Regions from separate parts of the Listeria immobilis genome, predicted to be linked through region 1. Evidence: a T-box and tRNA genes for the amino acid it is inferred to sense, from the RefSeq annotation. Region 1 holds a T-box; the other holds one or more tRNA genes.
The links. The T-box of region 1 lies ahead of serS (serine--tRNA ligase). A T-box ahead of a tRNA ligase gene usually reads a tRNA of that ligase, here a tRNA-Ser.
Positions count from the first base shown of each region.

Region 2: it has a tRNA-Ser gene. The T-box ahead of serS (serine--tRNA ligase) is inferred to sense a tRNA for this amino acid. The anticodon was not compared.

Region 1 is NZ_JAASUA010000003.1:87,479-92,736, reverse strand. Features, by position in the region: gene pabB (aminodeoxychorismate synthase component I) at 1-1,581, opposite strand, end outside; gene HCJ45_RS05255 (anthranilate synthase component II) at 1,578-2,150, opposite strand; gene HCJ45_RS05250 (pyridoxamine 5'-phosphate oxidase family protein) at 2,280-2,699, shown strand; T-box leader at 2,752-2,974, shown strand; gene serS (serine--tRNA ligase) at 3,034-4,320, shown strand; partial or broken gene HCJ45_RS05240 (TfoX/Sxy family DNA transformation protein) at 4,330-4,552, shown strand; gene HCJ45_RS05235 (ABC transporter ATP-binding protein) at 4,611-5,258, opposite strand, start outside.
Region 2 is NZ_JAASUA010000002.1:359,293-364,550, forward strand. Features, by position in the region: gene HCJ45_RS04675 (HsdM family class I SAM-dependent methyltransferase) at 1-1,302, shown strand, start outside; gene HCJ45_RS15075 (restriction endonuclease subunit S) at 1,299-2,336, shown strand; tRNA gene HCJ45_RS04685 (tRNA-Ser) at 2,548-2,637, opposite strand; gene HCJ45_RS04690 (DUF3267 domain-containing protein) at 2,722-3,255, shown strand; gene HCJ45_RS04695 (aldo/keto reductase) at 3,319-4,236, shown strand; gene HCJ45_RS04700 (heavy metal translocating P-type ATPase) at 4,500-5,258, shown strand, end outside.

The DNA of each region.
Region 1 (5,258 bases):
TCTCATCGTGCCTGGTAGTAGACCTGAGGATACGGGGGGAGTTAAAAGATGCCCATTTATATTTAAGACGATATTTCCATTTATAAATTCGGTTAATTCTTCATTTTCATTCCAAAGTATTGTTTCGTCAGTAAAGGTGTTTTTTAGATGGTTATAAATAGCTCGATTAGTTGTTTTATGGTAAAGAAATAAATCATCGGTGGAAACGGGCTTACGAGCTAAAGCAGCAGTGATTGAATTGTTATTTGTACTAATTTTAGTGATTTCCGTATGCGTTGTGCCATCGGAGTTAAGCAGAAAACGATATTTATATGTACCATCTGCATAATTTTTGGCAGTTTTGTACCATAGTTGTTCCGTTTCTGTTCTATTAAAATGAAAACCAAAATAATCTGCACTTTGCTCAAGACGTGCTAAATGAAACTCTATTCTTAATAAGGCTCCATTTTCTATCCGTAAACATTCTATTAAAGAGAATGTAGTAGGGTTTTTCAAAATAGCAGATTTAGCTTGAATCTCGGAGAACTCACTTTCTGCATCAGAATCCCAAACAATACCGCCACCAACACCATAAGTAGCTTTGTTGTTTGTAATAGAAATCGTTCGAATGGGTACGTTAAAAATAGCATTTCCATTGGGCTCTAGAAATCCAATCGCTCCACAATATACTCCGCGTGCTGAATCTTCTAATTGCGAAATGATTTCCATTGTTCGTGCTTTTGGGGCGCCGGTTATTGAGCCACAAGGAAAAAGTGCTTTAAAAACATTAGTTAAACTTGTTTCAGGGGAAGTCTTGGCAGTCACGGTTGAAGTCATTTGCCAAACAGTTGGATAAGGCTCTAAATTCATTAGTTTTGGAACCCGAACACTGCCAGGTTGCGCTATCATTCCTAAATCATTACGTAATAAATCAACAATCATTACATTTTCTGCGCGGTTTTTTGGATCATTTAGCAGCCAATCATGGGCAGCTTGATCAGCCCCTTTTGTAACCCCACGTCTGACAGTTCCTTTCATTGGTCGTGTTGTTAGCAAATTTCCTTCCCATTTGAAAAATAATTCAGGTGAGGTAGAAATAATTTGGAAATCAGTTGTAGAAAGTAGCGCCGTGTAGTTTGCTTTTCCGGCTTGTTGTAAAGCTTGATAAGTAGCTTGGGCAGAAAAATCATCTGGTAAATCTCCTTGAAGTCTGATGGTGTAGTTTAATTGATAGGTGTTCCCGGAAGCTATTTCGGACTTGATTGCGGCAATTTTCTTTGTATAGTCAAGATAATTAGCTTCCATATTAAACGCAATTGGCGAGTTTTCCTTAACTCCAACAGCGGCATCAGTGAAAGTATCATACACCCCAAACCAAATAAGGGGTATTTTTAAGTCAGGTGTTTTTGTTAGCAAATCACTTCTAAAAGCAGGGGCAGCCTCGTAACTAATAAATCCAGCTACATATTTTCCGGCTTTTTGTGCTTCTTCTGCTTTTTTCATCACAGGAATAACTTCACTTAAATTTTTGGCAATAAGCTCTTCTAACGGGTTTTCAAAAACTTTTACATTCCCTTCAAAATCAAATCGTAATAAACTCATTTAGCATTTCTCCCTATTCGTATAAAATTTTGAAGTAAGGCATGTCCATGCTCGGAAAGAATCGCTTCTGGATGAAATTGGACACTATAAATTGGCTTTTTCGTGTGTTTTAGCCCCATTATAATATTATCGTCTGTAAGTGCTGTTATTTCTAAATCAGCTGGAAGAGAGTCTTTTTGAACGATTAATGAATGATACCTAGTTACATGAAACGAGGAGGGAAGACCAGTGAATAGTTCGGCTTGATTATGCGAGATTAAACTTGTTTTTCCATGAACTGGGACTTTTGCGGGAACTATTTTGGCACCAAAACCAGCTGCTATCATTTGATGACCAAGACAAATCCCAAGAATAGGCACTTGGATGTGGTTAATTAATTGGAGGCTAGTTGTAAAATCAGCAGGCGAACCGGGTCCAGGAGAAAGTACAACCATTTCTGGATTAAGTTGAAAAAATTTTTCAAGAGTTAAATCGGTTGCCGAAATAACTTGAATAGCTTCTCCAAGTTCTAAAAAATATTGATATAAATTATATGTAAATGAATCATTATGGTCAATTAGTAAAATCATTTCAAAAGCCCTCCATTTAAAAGGTTATACTTCTTTATAGCAAATAGTTACTTAGATAACAAGTTCCAATGTTTAAGGCAAGAAAACAAGTGGAAAGGTACACTAAATAAGTAAAGGAAGGTGTTTTAGATGGAAAATGAACTGGAAAAAAAGATACTGACCATTTTGGACGAACATCAAGTAGGTGTACTTGCCTCTGTACAAGGAGATTTTCCACATGCTAGATATATGACATTTCTTCACGAAGGGTTAACTCTCTATACACCTTCTGGAAGAGAGCAACCAAAATTGGAAGAAGTTCGTAAAAATCCACATGTATGTGTGTTAATTGGCTATGACGGGAAGAGCTCACCTTTTTTAGAAGTAAATGGGTTAGCTTCACTGGAAGAAGATGAATCAATAAAAGAACTTATTTGGGAAAATATTTCAAAAGAATGGTTCCAAGACGAAGAATCACCATCCTTTGTAGTCATAAAAATTGTTCCTGAGCAAATTAGATTATTGAATGCAGATGGTGACGGACCTGATACACTGGATTTAATTGGTTAAATAATTGCTTGTAATTTAGATAGATATGCGATAGAATAACTTTAAATTCATACGAAAAGCGAAGACAAGAAGTAGTAATAAGGTCAAGTTTCTCAAGAGAGCAGGTGGTTGGTGCGAACCTGGCGTAATTTCCTTATGAATCCATCTTGGAGTGAGTGGTGGAAAGCAATTTTTGCGAGTAAGTCATTCCGGAATGGTCCGTTAAACCTAAATGAAGCTGGGGATTTTTATAAGTCCCAATAAGGGTGGCAACGCGGTTTACTCTCGTCCCTTTCCTGTTAATTCGGGAAAGTACGGGAGTTTTTATATGGAAAAAAATAAAGGAGGAATTAGCATGTTAGATGTTAAATTGTTACGTAATAATTTTGATGAAGTAAAACAAAAACTACAAAATCGCGGAGAAGACCTTGGTGAGTTCGAAAAATTTGGCGAGTTAGATAAACGTCGTCGAACTTTAATTGTTGAAACGGAAGCACTTAAAAGTCAGCGGAATGAAGTTTCCCAAGAGATTGCCAAACTAAAACGGGAAAAACAGGATGCAGATGCAAAAATTGAGGAAATGCGTGTTGTTGGGGATCGAATTAAGACCCTTGATATTGAACTAAAAGAAATAGATGATAAGCTAGATACGATTTTAATGTCGATTCCGAATATTCCCCATGAATCGACGCCGATTGGTGAAACAGAAGATGATAATATTGAAATTCGCAAATGGGGCGAAGTGCGGGAATTTGATTTTGAACCGAAAGCTCACTGGGACCTTGGAACAGATTTAGATATTCTTGATTTTGAAAATGCTGCTAAAGTAACTGGAAGCCGTTTTGTCTTTTATAAAAAATTGGGTGCGAGATTAGAACGTGCGCTAATTAATTTTATGATGGACTTGCATTCTAATGAACACGGCTACGAAGAAATGTTACCGCCATACATGGTAAACCGCGCAAGTATGACGGGTACTGGTCAATTGCCGAAATTTGAAGAAGATGCTTTTCTTATTGAAGCAGAAGATTACTTCCTTGTTCCAACCTCTGAAGTTCCTGTAACAAATTACCATCGTGAAGATATTCTAAAAGCAGAAAATTTACCAATAAAATACACTGCTTTTAGTACGTGTTTCCGTTCGGAGGCAGGCTCTGCGGGACGCGATACTCGTGGTTTAATCCGTCAACATCAATTTAATAAAGTCGAACTAGTTCAATTTGTAAAACCAGAAGATTCGTATGAAACACTGGAAAAATTAACGGATAACGCTGAAGAAGTACTACGCCGACTTGAACTACCATATCGTGTTCTAAGTATGTGTACAGCGGACTTAGGTTTTACTGCAGCTAAAAAATATGACTTAGAAGTATGGATTCCAAGTTATAATTCGTACCGTGAAATTTCGTCGTGCAGCAATTTCGAAAGTTTTCAAGCAAGACGTGCTAACATCCGCTTCCGTCGTGAACCAGGAAGTAAACCGGAATATGTACACACACTTAACGGATCTGGCCTAGCGCTTGGTCGTACAGTTGCCGCAATTCTGGAAAATTATCAAGATGCGGATGGTTCGGTTCGTATTCCAAAGGTACTTCAAGGATATATGGGCGGTGTCGAAAAAATAGAAGCTCCCCAAAAATAAGGAGTGAAAATGGTTGAACTGAGCGAACTCCCAAACATTGGCAAAGTTCTTGAGAAAGAACTAATCGAGTCAGGAATTAATACTCCAGAAGAACTAACTAATGTGGGAAAATAATCATACAGCTTGTTTAAGTAAATTATGGGCAATTGAAGGGGTAATTCAGCATGTTAGATGGCATAATTTAGACGAAACAAAGAAACGTAAGCTAAAAAAATTTCACCAATCCTTATAAAATGAAAAAATCGACTTTGCGTTTGCATAAGTCGATTTTTTTATTTCCCGGGAAATAGTTATTTTAATTGTTGTTCAGCAAACGAAGCATATAGCGGGTGTGCTGCAACTAATTCACTATGCGTTCCATGACCAGTTATTTCTCCGTTTTCTATAAACAGGATTTGGTCAGCGTTAACAATGGTAGAAAGACGATGCGCGATAACAAAAGTTGTACGACCTTCCATTAAGTTAGCTAGTGCTTGCTGGACGATTTGTTCAGACTGGCTATCTAAGCTCGCTGTCGCTTCATCTAGCATCAGAATGTTTGGATTGCGTAAAAATGCTCGTGCAATTGCGATACGCTGTCTTTGGCCTCCAGAAAGCTTCACACCACGCTCCCCGACTTCGGTTGCCATTTTGTCAGGTAAGTCGGAAATAAATCCATCAGCATAAGCAAGCTTGGCAACATCCCAAAGCTCCTCTTCACTAATTTCCCGGTCTAATCCATAGCATAAATTGTCACGAATTGTTCCCGAAAGCATGGCACTTTCTTGGGATACATAGCCAATTTGCGAACGCCAGGAATTAATTGAAATCTCGGAAAGCGGAATGTCCCCAACTAGTATTTTGCCAGCTTTTGGTTCATAAAAACGTTCGAGAATTGCAAATAAAGTGGATTTTCCTCCGCCACTAGGTCCTGCAAAAGCAATTACTTCGCCCGGCTT
Region 2 (5,258 bases), on a different contig from region 1:
CAGGATTTATCAAAATCTTTAAAAGGAAGAACGGAAATTGAAAGTAGAGATGGCGATTTAATTTTAAGCGCTATAAATCGGTACCTCCAAAGAGTTAGACCAATTAGTAATGCAGAGCGCTGGAACGAGAAAATTAGCATTTTGAAAAACAAGTTTTCTTTTATTAAGACGAATCCATATCTTAACTCTGAAAATGCTTATTTAGGATGTACACCACTAAAATATTTCTTGATAAAACTAAAAGATAAAATTTTAGATCACTTTGATAAAAATACAGAATTTGATATATTGGGTCATTTTTATGGGGAATTTGTGAAATATGGTGGAAGCGATGGAAACCCCTTAGGAATAGTACTTACCCCTAGACACATAACGTCACTAATGGCAGAATTAATTGATATACGACCAAATGATAAAGTGTTAGACCCTGCATGTGGATCCGGGGCATTTCTAATTTCTGCAATGAATCGAATGCTTAATAATGCTGTAAGTGAAGAACAAAAAAATAGTATCAAGCAAAATCAACTTTTTGGAATAGAATTACAAGAAAAGTTATTTACTGTTGCGACAACTAATATGATTCTTCGCGGAGATGGAAAAAGTAATTTACAGCTTGCAGATATGTTTACGAAGTCTGGTAAAGAGATGCAAGATAAAGGAATTAATAAAATACTTTTTAATCCGCCTTACAGTCAGGCAAAGACTAAAGAACTAAGTCATCTAAGCGAGTTGAGCTTCATAAATCATGCGTTAGATATGTTGGTTGAAGAAGGGAAATTAGCGGTTATTGTACCTCAATCAACCATGATTGGTAAAACCAAAAAAGATAAAGAGTTTAAAAAAGAAATATTAAATAAGCATACCTTAGAATATGTCATTACACTAAATAAAAATACGTTTTATGGCATAGGAGTTAATCCATGTATAGCTGTATTTACAGCTCAAATTCCTCATCCTGAACGCAAACACGTGAGATTTTTTAATTTTGAAGATGACGGTTATGTTTTAAAGAAACACCTTGGACTTACTCCAGACGGAACTCTCCCAGAGGAAAAACGAAGATACTTATTAGATAATATCAAAGGTGATATTTATGATATGCAAAATGAATTTGTCATAAAATCAACAATAACTGCTGAAGATGAATGGTTGCACAGCTATTTTTACTTTAATGATAGTATTCCTGAACCAGAGGAGTTTGCTAGAACTGTACAGGACTATTTAGCTTTTAAATTTGATCAAACGATCCACGGAAGAGGCTATTTATTTGAGGATAATGAGGATGACATCTCAAAAAAATAGATCCCACTCTACCAAGCTTAGATAAGGTAGAGTGGGGAGAATTTAATACTCATGAAATTTTTGATATTCAAAATTCTAAACCTTATCACAAAAATGATTTGACTGAAAGTCAAAAAAGAGGAATTCCATACGTGACTAGGACATCTAGAAACAATGGATTAGAATGTCTAGTTCTACCAGATGATAATTTTTTTAGCTGTCCTAAAAATGTTGTTACATTTGGTGCAGAGTCCGTTTGTTTTTTTTCACAACCATATGAATTCATTACTGGTAATAAAATGTATTATTGCATTAGAAAAAATAGCACTGACTTGTCTATTGAACAATGCCTATTCTTACAAGTAGCATTTACAAGTTCTTTAGAAGGGACCGAATACGGATATGGGATAGGCTTGACTGGAACAAGATTATCTAAACGTAAAATCTATTTACCTCTATCAGATGACAAAATACCTAACTGGAAATATATGGAACAATATATTATAAATATAATGGCTGAAATCAGAGTCCCTAAGATAATACCAGTTGGCAACAGCGAAATTAATATAACACAAAAAAAATATAAATCATTTGCGATAGGAAATTTATTTAAAATAAAAAGAGGTAATTCTGGAGCAAAGAATACGCTCAAGCCAGGAAAGACACTTTTAATAGCTGCTCGAAAAATTCAAAATGGATTTGATAGTTTTGTAGAAAAGAGGAATTCTTCAACGGTGTTTTCAAATGCAATAGCTATTAATAATAATGGTGATGGAGGAGCTGGAATCGCTCATTATCATCCTTACGAATTTGTAGCAACCCAAGATGTTACGGTGTTAATTTCAAAAAATGAAATAGGGAAATTAAGTAAATTATATATTGCGCAAGCGATTACAAATCAAAGAAAAAATATGAGTTTTGGTTTCGGAAATAAATTAAATTCTAAAAAATTAGAAAAACTTCAAATCATGCTCCCTGTCACTGATGAAGGAACACCAGATTGGCAATTCATGGAAGACTATATTCGTTCTATTCCAAATTCTCATTTAATCTAACCCACCATTCGGTGGGCTTTTTTTATGCAAAAAAACACGCTAATACTATAGCGTAATAGTTTTTGTGTTTCAGCAAATTCGTGGCAAATTCGTGGCAAAACTTTTCTAAAACAATCTGAACTAAACAAAAATAAAAAAAGTTATCTGTTGCTAGAATGGCATTAAACAACCATTTAGAAACAGATAACCTTAGTTAAACAAAAACAAAAAACGGAGAAACGGGGATTCGAACCCCGGCGCGGCATACACCGCCTAACAGATTTCGAGTCTGTCCCCTTCAGCCGGACTTGGGTATTTCTCCTTTGTGACATAGAATGCCGACAAGAAGTATTGTATAATAAAATTAGCTAAAATACCAGTGTTTTTATAAAAAGGAGGAGTATACTTGGAAAGAAAATTAGAAGAGGAAGTAAATTTGCTTGAAAATAAAAAGTTAATTATAAATATGAATATTGCTGCGATTATTATTGTACTTGTGTTAACTGTTTTGGGAATTGTTTTTTCAGGTGGTTATGTGATTTCGAATGGATTTGAGGGTATTATTTGGCTTTTTTTAGGTTATTTTGTATCACTCATCATCCATGAAGCAGTACACGGGATTTTCTTTAAAGCGTTTCAACCATCAGGAAAAGTGAAATTCGGCTTTAAAAAGGGAATGGCATATGCGACAAGTCCAGGTTCATTTTATACGAAACCACAATTCTTTATTATTTCGATTGCTCCATTTGTGGTGCTTACAGGTTTGTTTTTGCTCCTTCGTTTTCTTGGTGTGAACGAAGCAGTTGTGTATTTAATATTTGCGCTACATACATCAGGATGTGTTGGTGATTTCTACTATTGTATTTTACTACTCAACAAACCAGCTGGAATAGTTGTAGAAGATACTGAAAAAGGGATTAATTTTTATTCGGAAGGTTAAGTTTGGTAACGATTTCAACAAAGTGGTAAAATAAGGATATACTTTTAGGAAGAGGTGCTTAATTTGAAACGAATAACAATTGGTAATAGTGCTTTAACAGCTTCTGAAGTTGCGCTAGGTTGTATGCGAATGGCTGATTTGAGCAAAACGGACGCGAATAAGGTGATTAATACAGCACTTGAAAATGGAATTGATTTTTTTGATCACGCAGATATTTATGGTGGCGGTAAATCAGAAGAAGTTTTTGCAAATGCGATTGATATGAATGCGACAGTTCGTGAAAAAATGATTCTTCAATCAAAATGTGGTATTCGTCAAGGATTCTTTGATTTTTCTAAAGAGCACATCATTTCCTCTGTGGAAGGTAGCTTAAAGCGCCTGAAAACAGATTACTTAGATACATTACTACTTCATCGCCCAGATACACTTTTTGAGCCAGAGGAAGTAGCTGCAGCTTTTACAGAATTAGAAAAAAGTGGTAAAGTTCGGCATTTTGGTGTAAGTAATCAAAATCCAGGACAAATTGAATTGCTAAAAAAATATGTGGAACAAGATTTAATTGCGAACCAACTACAATTTAGCATTATGCATACGGGAATGATTGATAGCGGGTTGAATGTAAATATGACCATTAACCCATCGATTGATCGTGATGGCGGTATCTTGGAATATAGCCGTTTGAACAACATGACAATCCAAGCTTGGTCTCCATTCCAATATGGCTTTTTTGAAGGGGTATTTTTAGATAATGATAAATTCCCTGAATTAAACCGTGTTATTGATAAAATTGCAGCAGAAAAAGGTGTAACAAACTCAGCAATTGCGGTTGCTTGGATTCAACGTCATCCAGCGAAATTCCAAACAGTTGTAGGAACTATGAATCCGGGACGCATTACAGATATTGCCAAAGCTTCTGATATAACACTTAGTCGTGAGGAATGGTACGAAATTTATCGTGCGGCAGGAAATCAACTACCATAATTGAAAATGACACTTGGGCGCTTTGCCCAAGTGTTTTTTTATGAAATGGAATGATAGTGAAATTCATTATCAATTAGATAAATATATTATCAATTACGTTGAAAGTATCTTTAGCAAGTGCTATAATATTAAGTGTAATAGAACTTTTATATATTTTTAAATTATAATAATTATTGTTTAATCTGTTTTTCGCAGTTGCGAAAGCAGATTTTTGTGTTTTTTAGGGTGTTAATAATGATTATCATTTAGAGAGGGTGAGTTTAATGAGAAATTGGATGAAGCGAAATTGGCAATTTGTGACAACTGGTATTAGTGGAATATTGATTTTGCTGGGATGGATGTTTGGTTCGGAACTTGGCGACTTTTGGACAGCGGTAATTTTTCTGAGTTCCTTTATTATTGGTGGTTTTGAACAAGCCAAAGAAGGTATTAAGGCGACACTTAAAACAAAAAAATTAAATGTGGAACTATTGATGGTTTTAGCAGCTATTGGCGCTTCAATTATTGGTTACTGGTTAGAAGGAGCTATCCTTATTTTTATTTTTTCCATTAGTGGTGCTTTAGAAACTTATACGACGAACAAAAGTAAACGTGAAATCACGAAATTAATGGCTTTTCAACCAGAACGTGCTTTTCGAATACTTTCAAATGGTGATTTAGAGGAAGTGGCAGCAAAAGATTTACATTTAGAAGATATGGTGCTCGTCCGCCCTGGTGAAAGTGTACCAATAGATGGGCAAATTATTCGAGGTTCTACCACTTTAAATGAAGCGGCAATTAATGGAGAATCTGTTCCAGCAGCAAAATCAGAAGGAGCAGAGGTATTTGGTGGAACGGTTAATGTAAGTAGTACAATTTCTATAAAAGTGACACAAACGTTTGATAATACAATTTTTAGTAAAATAATTCGTTTAGTAGAAACCGCACAAAGTGAACCTTCCAAAACTGCTCGCTTTATTGAACGTTTTGAAGATACGTATGTAAAAGCAGTATTACTATTTGTGTTGATTATGCTATTTTTA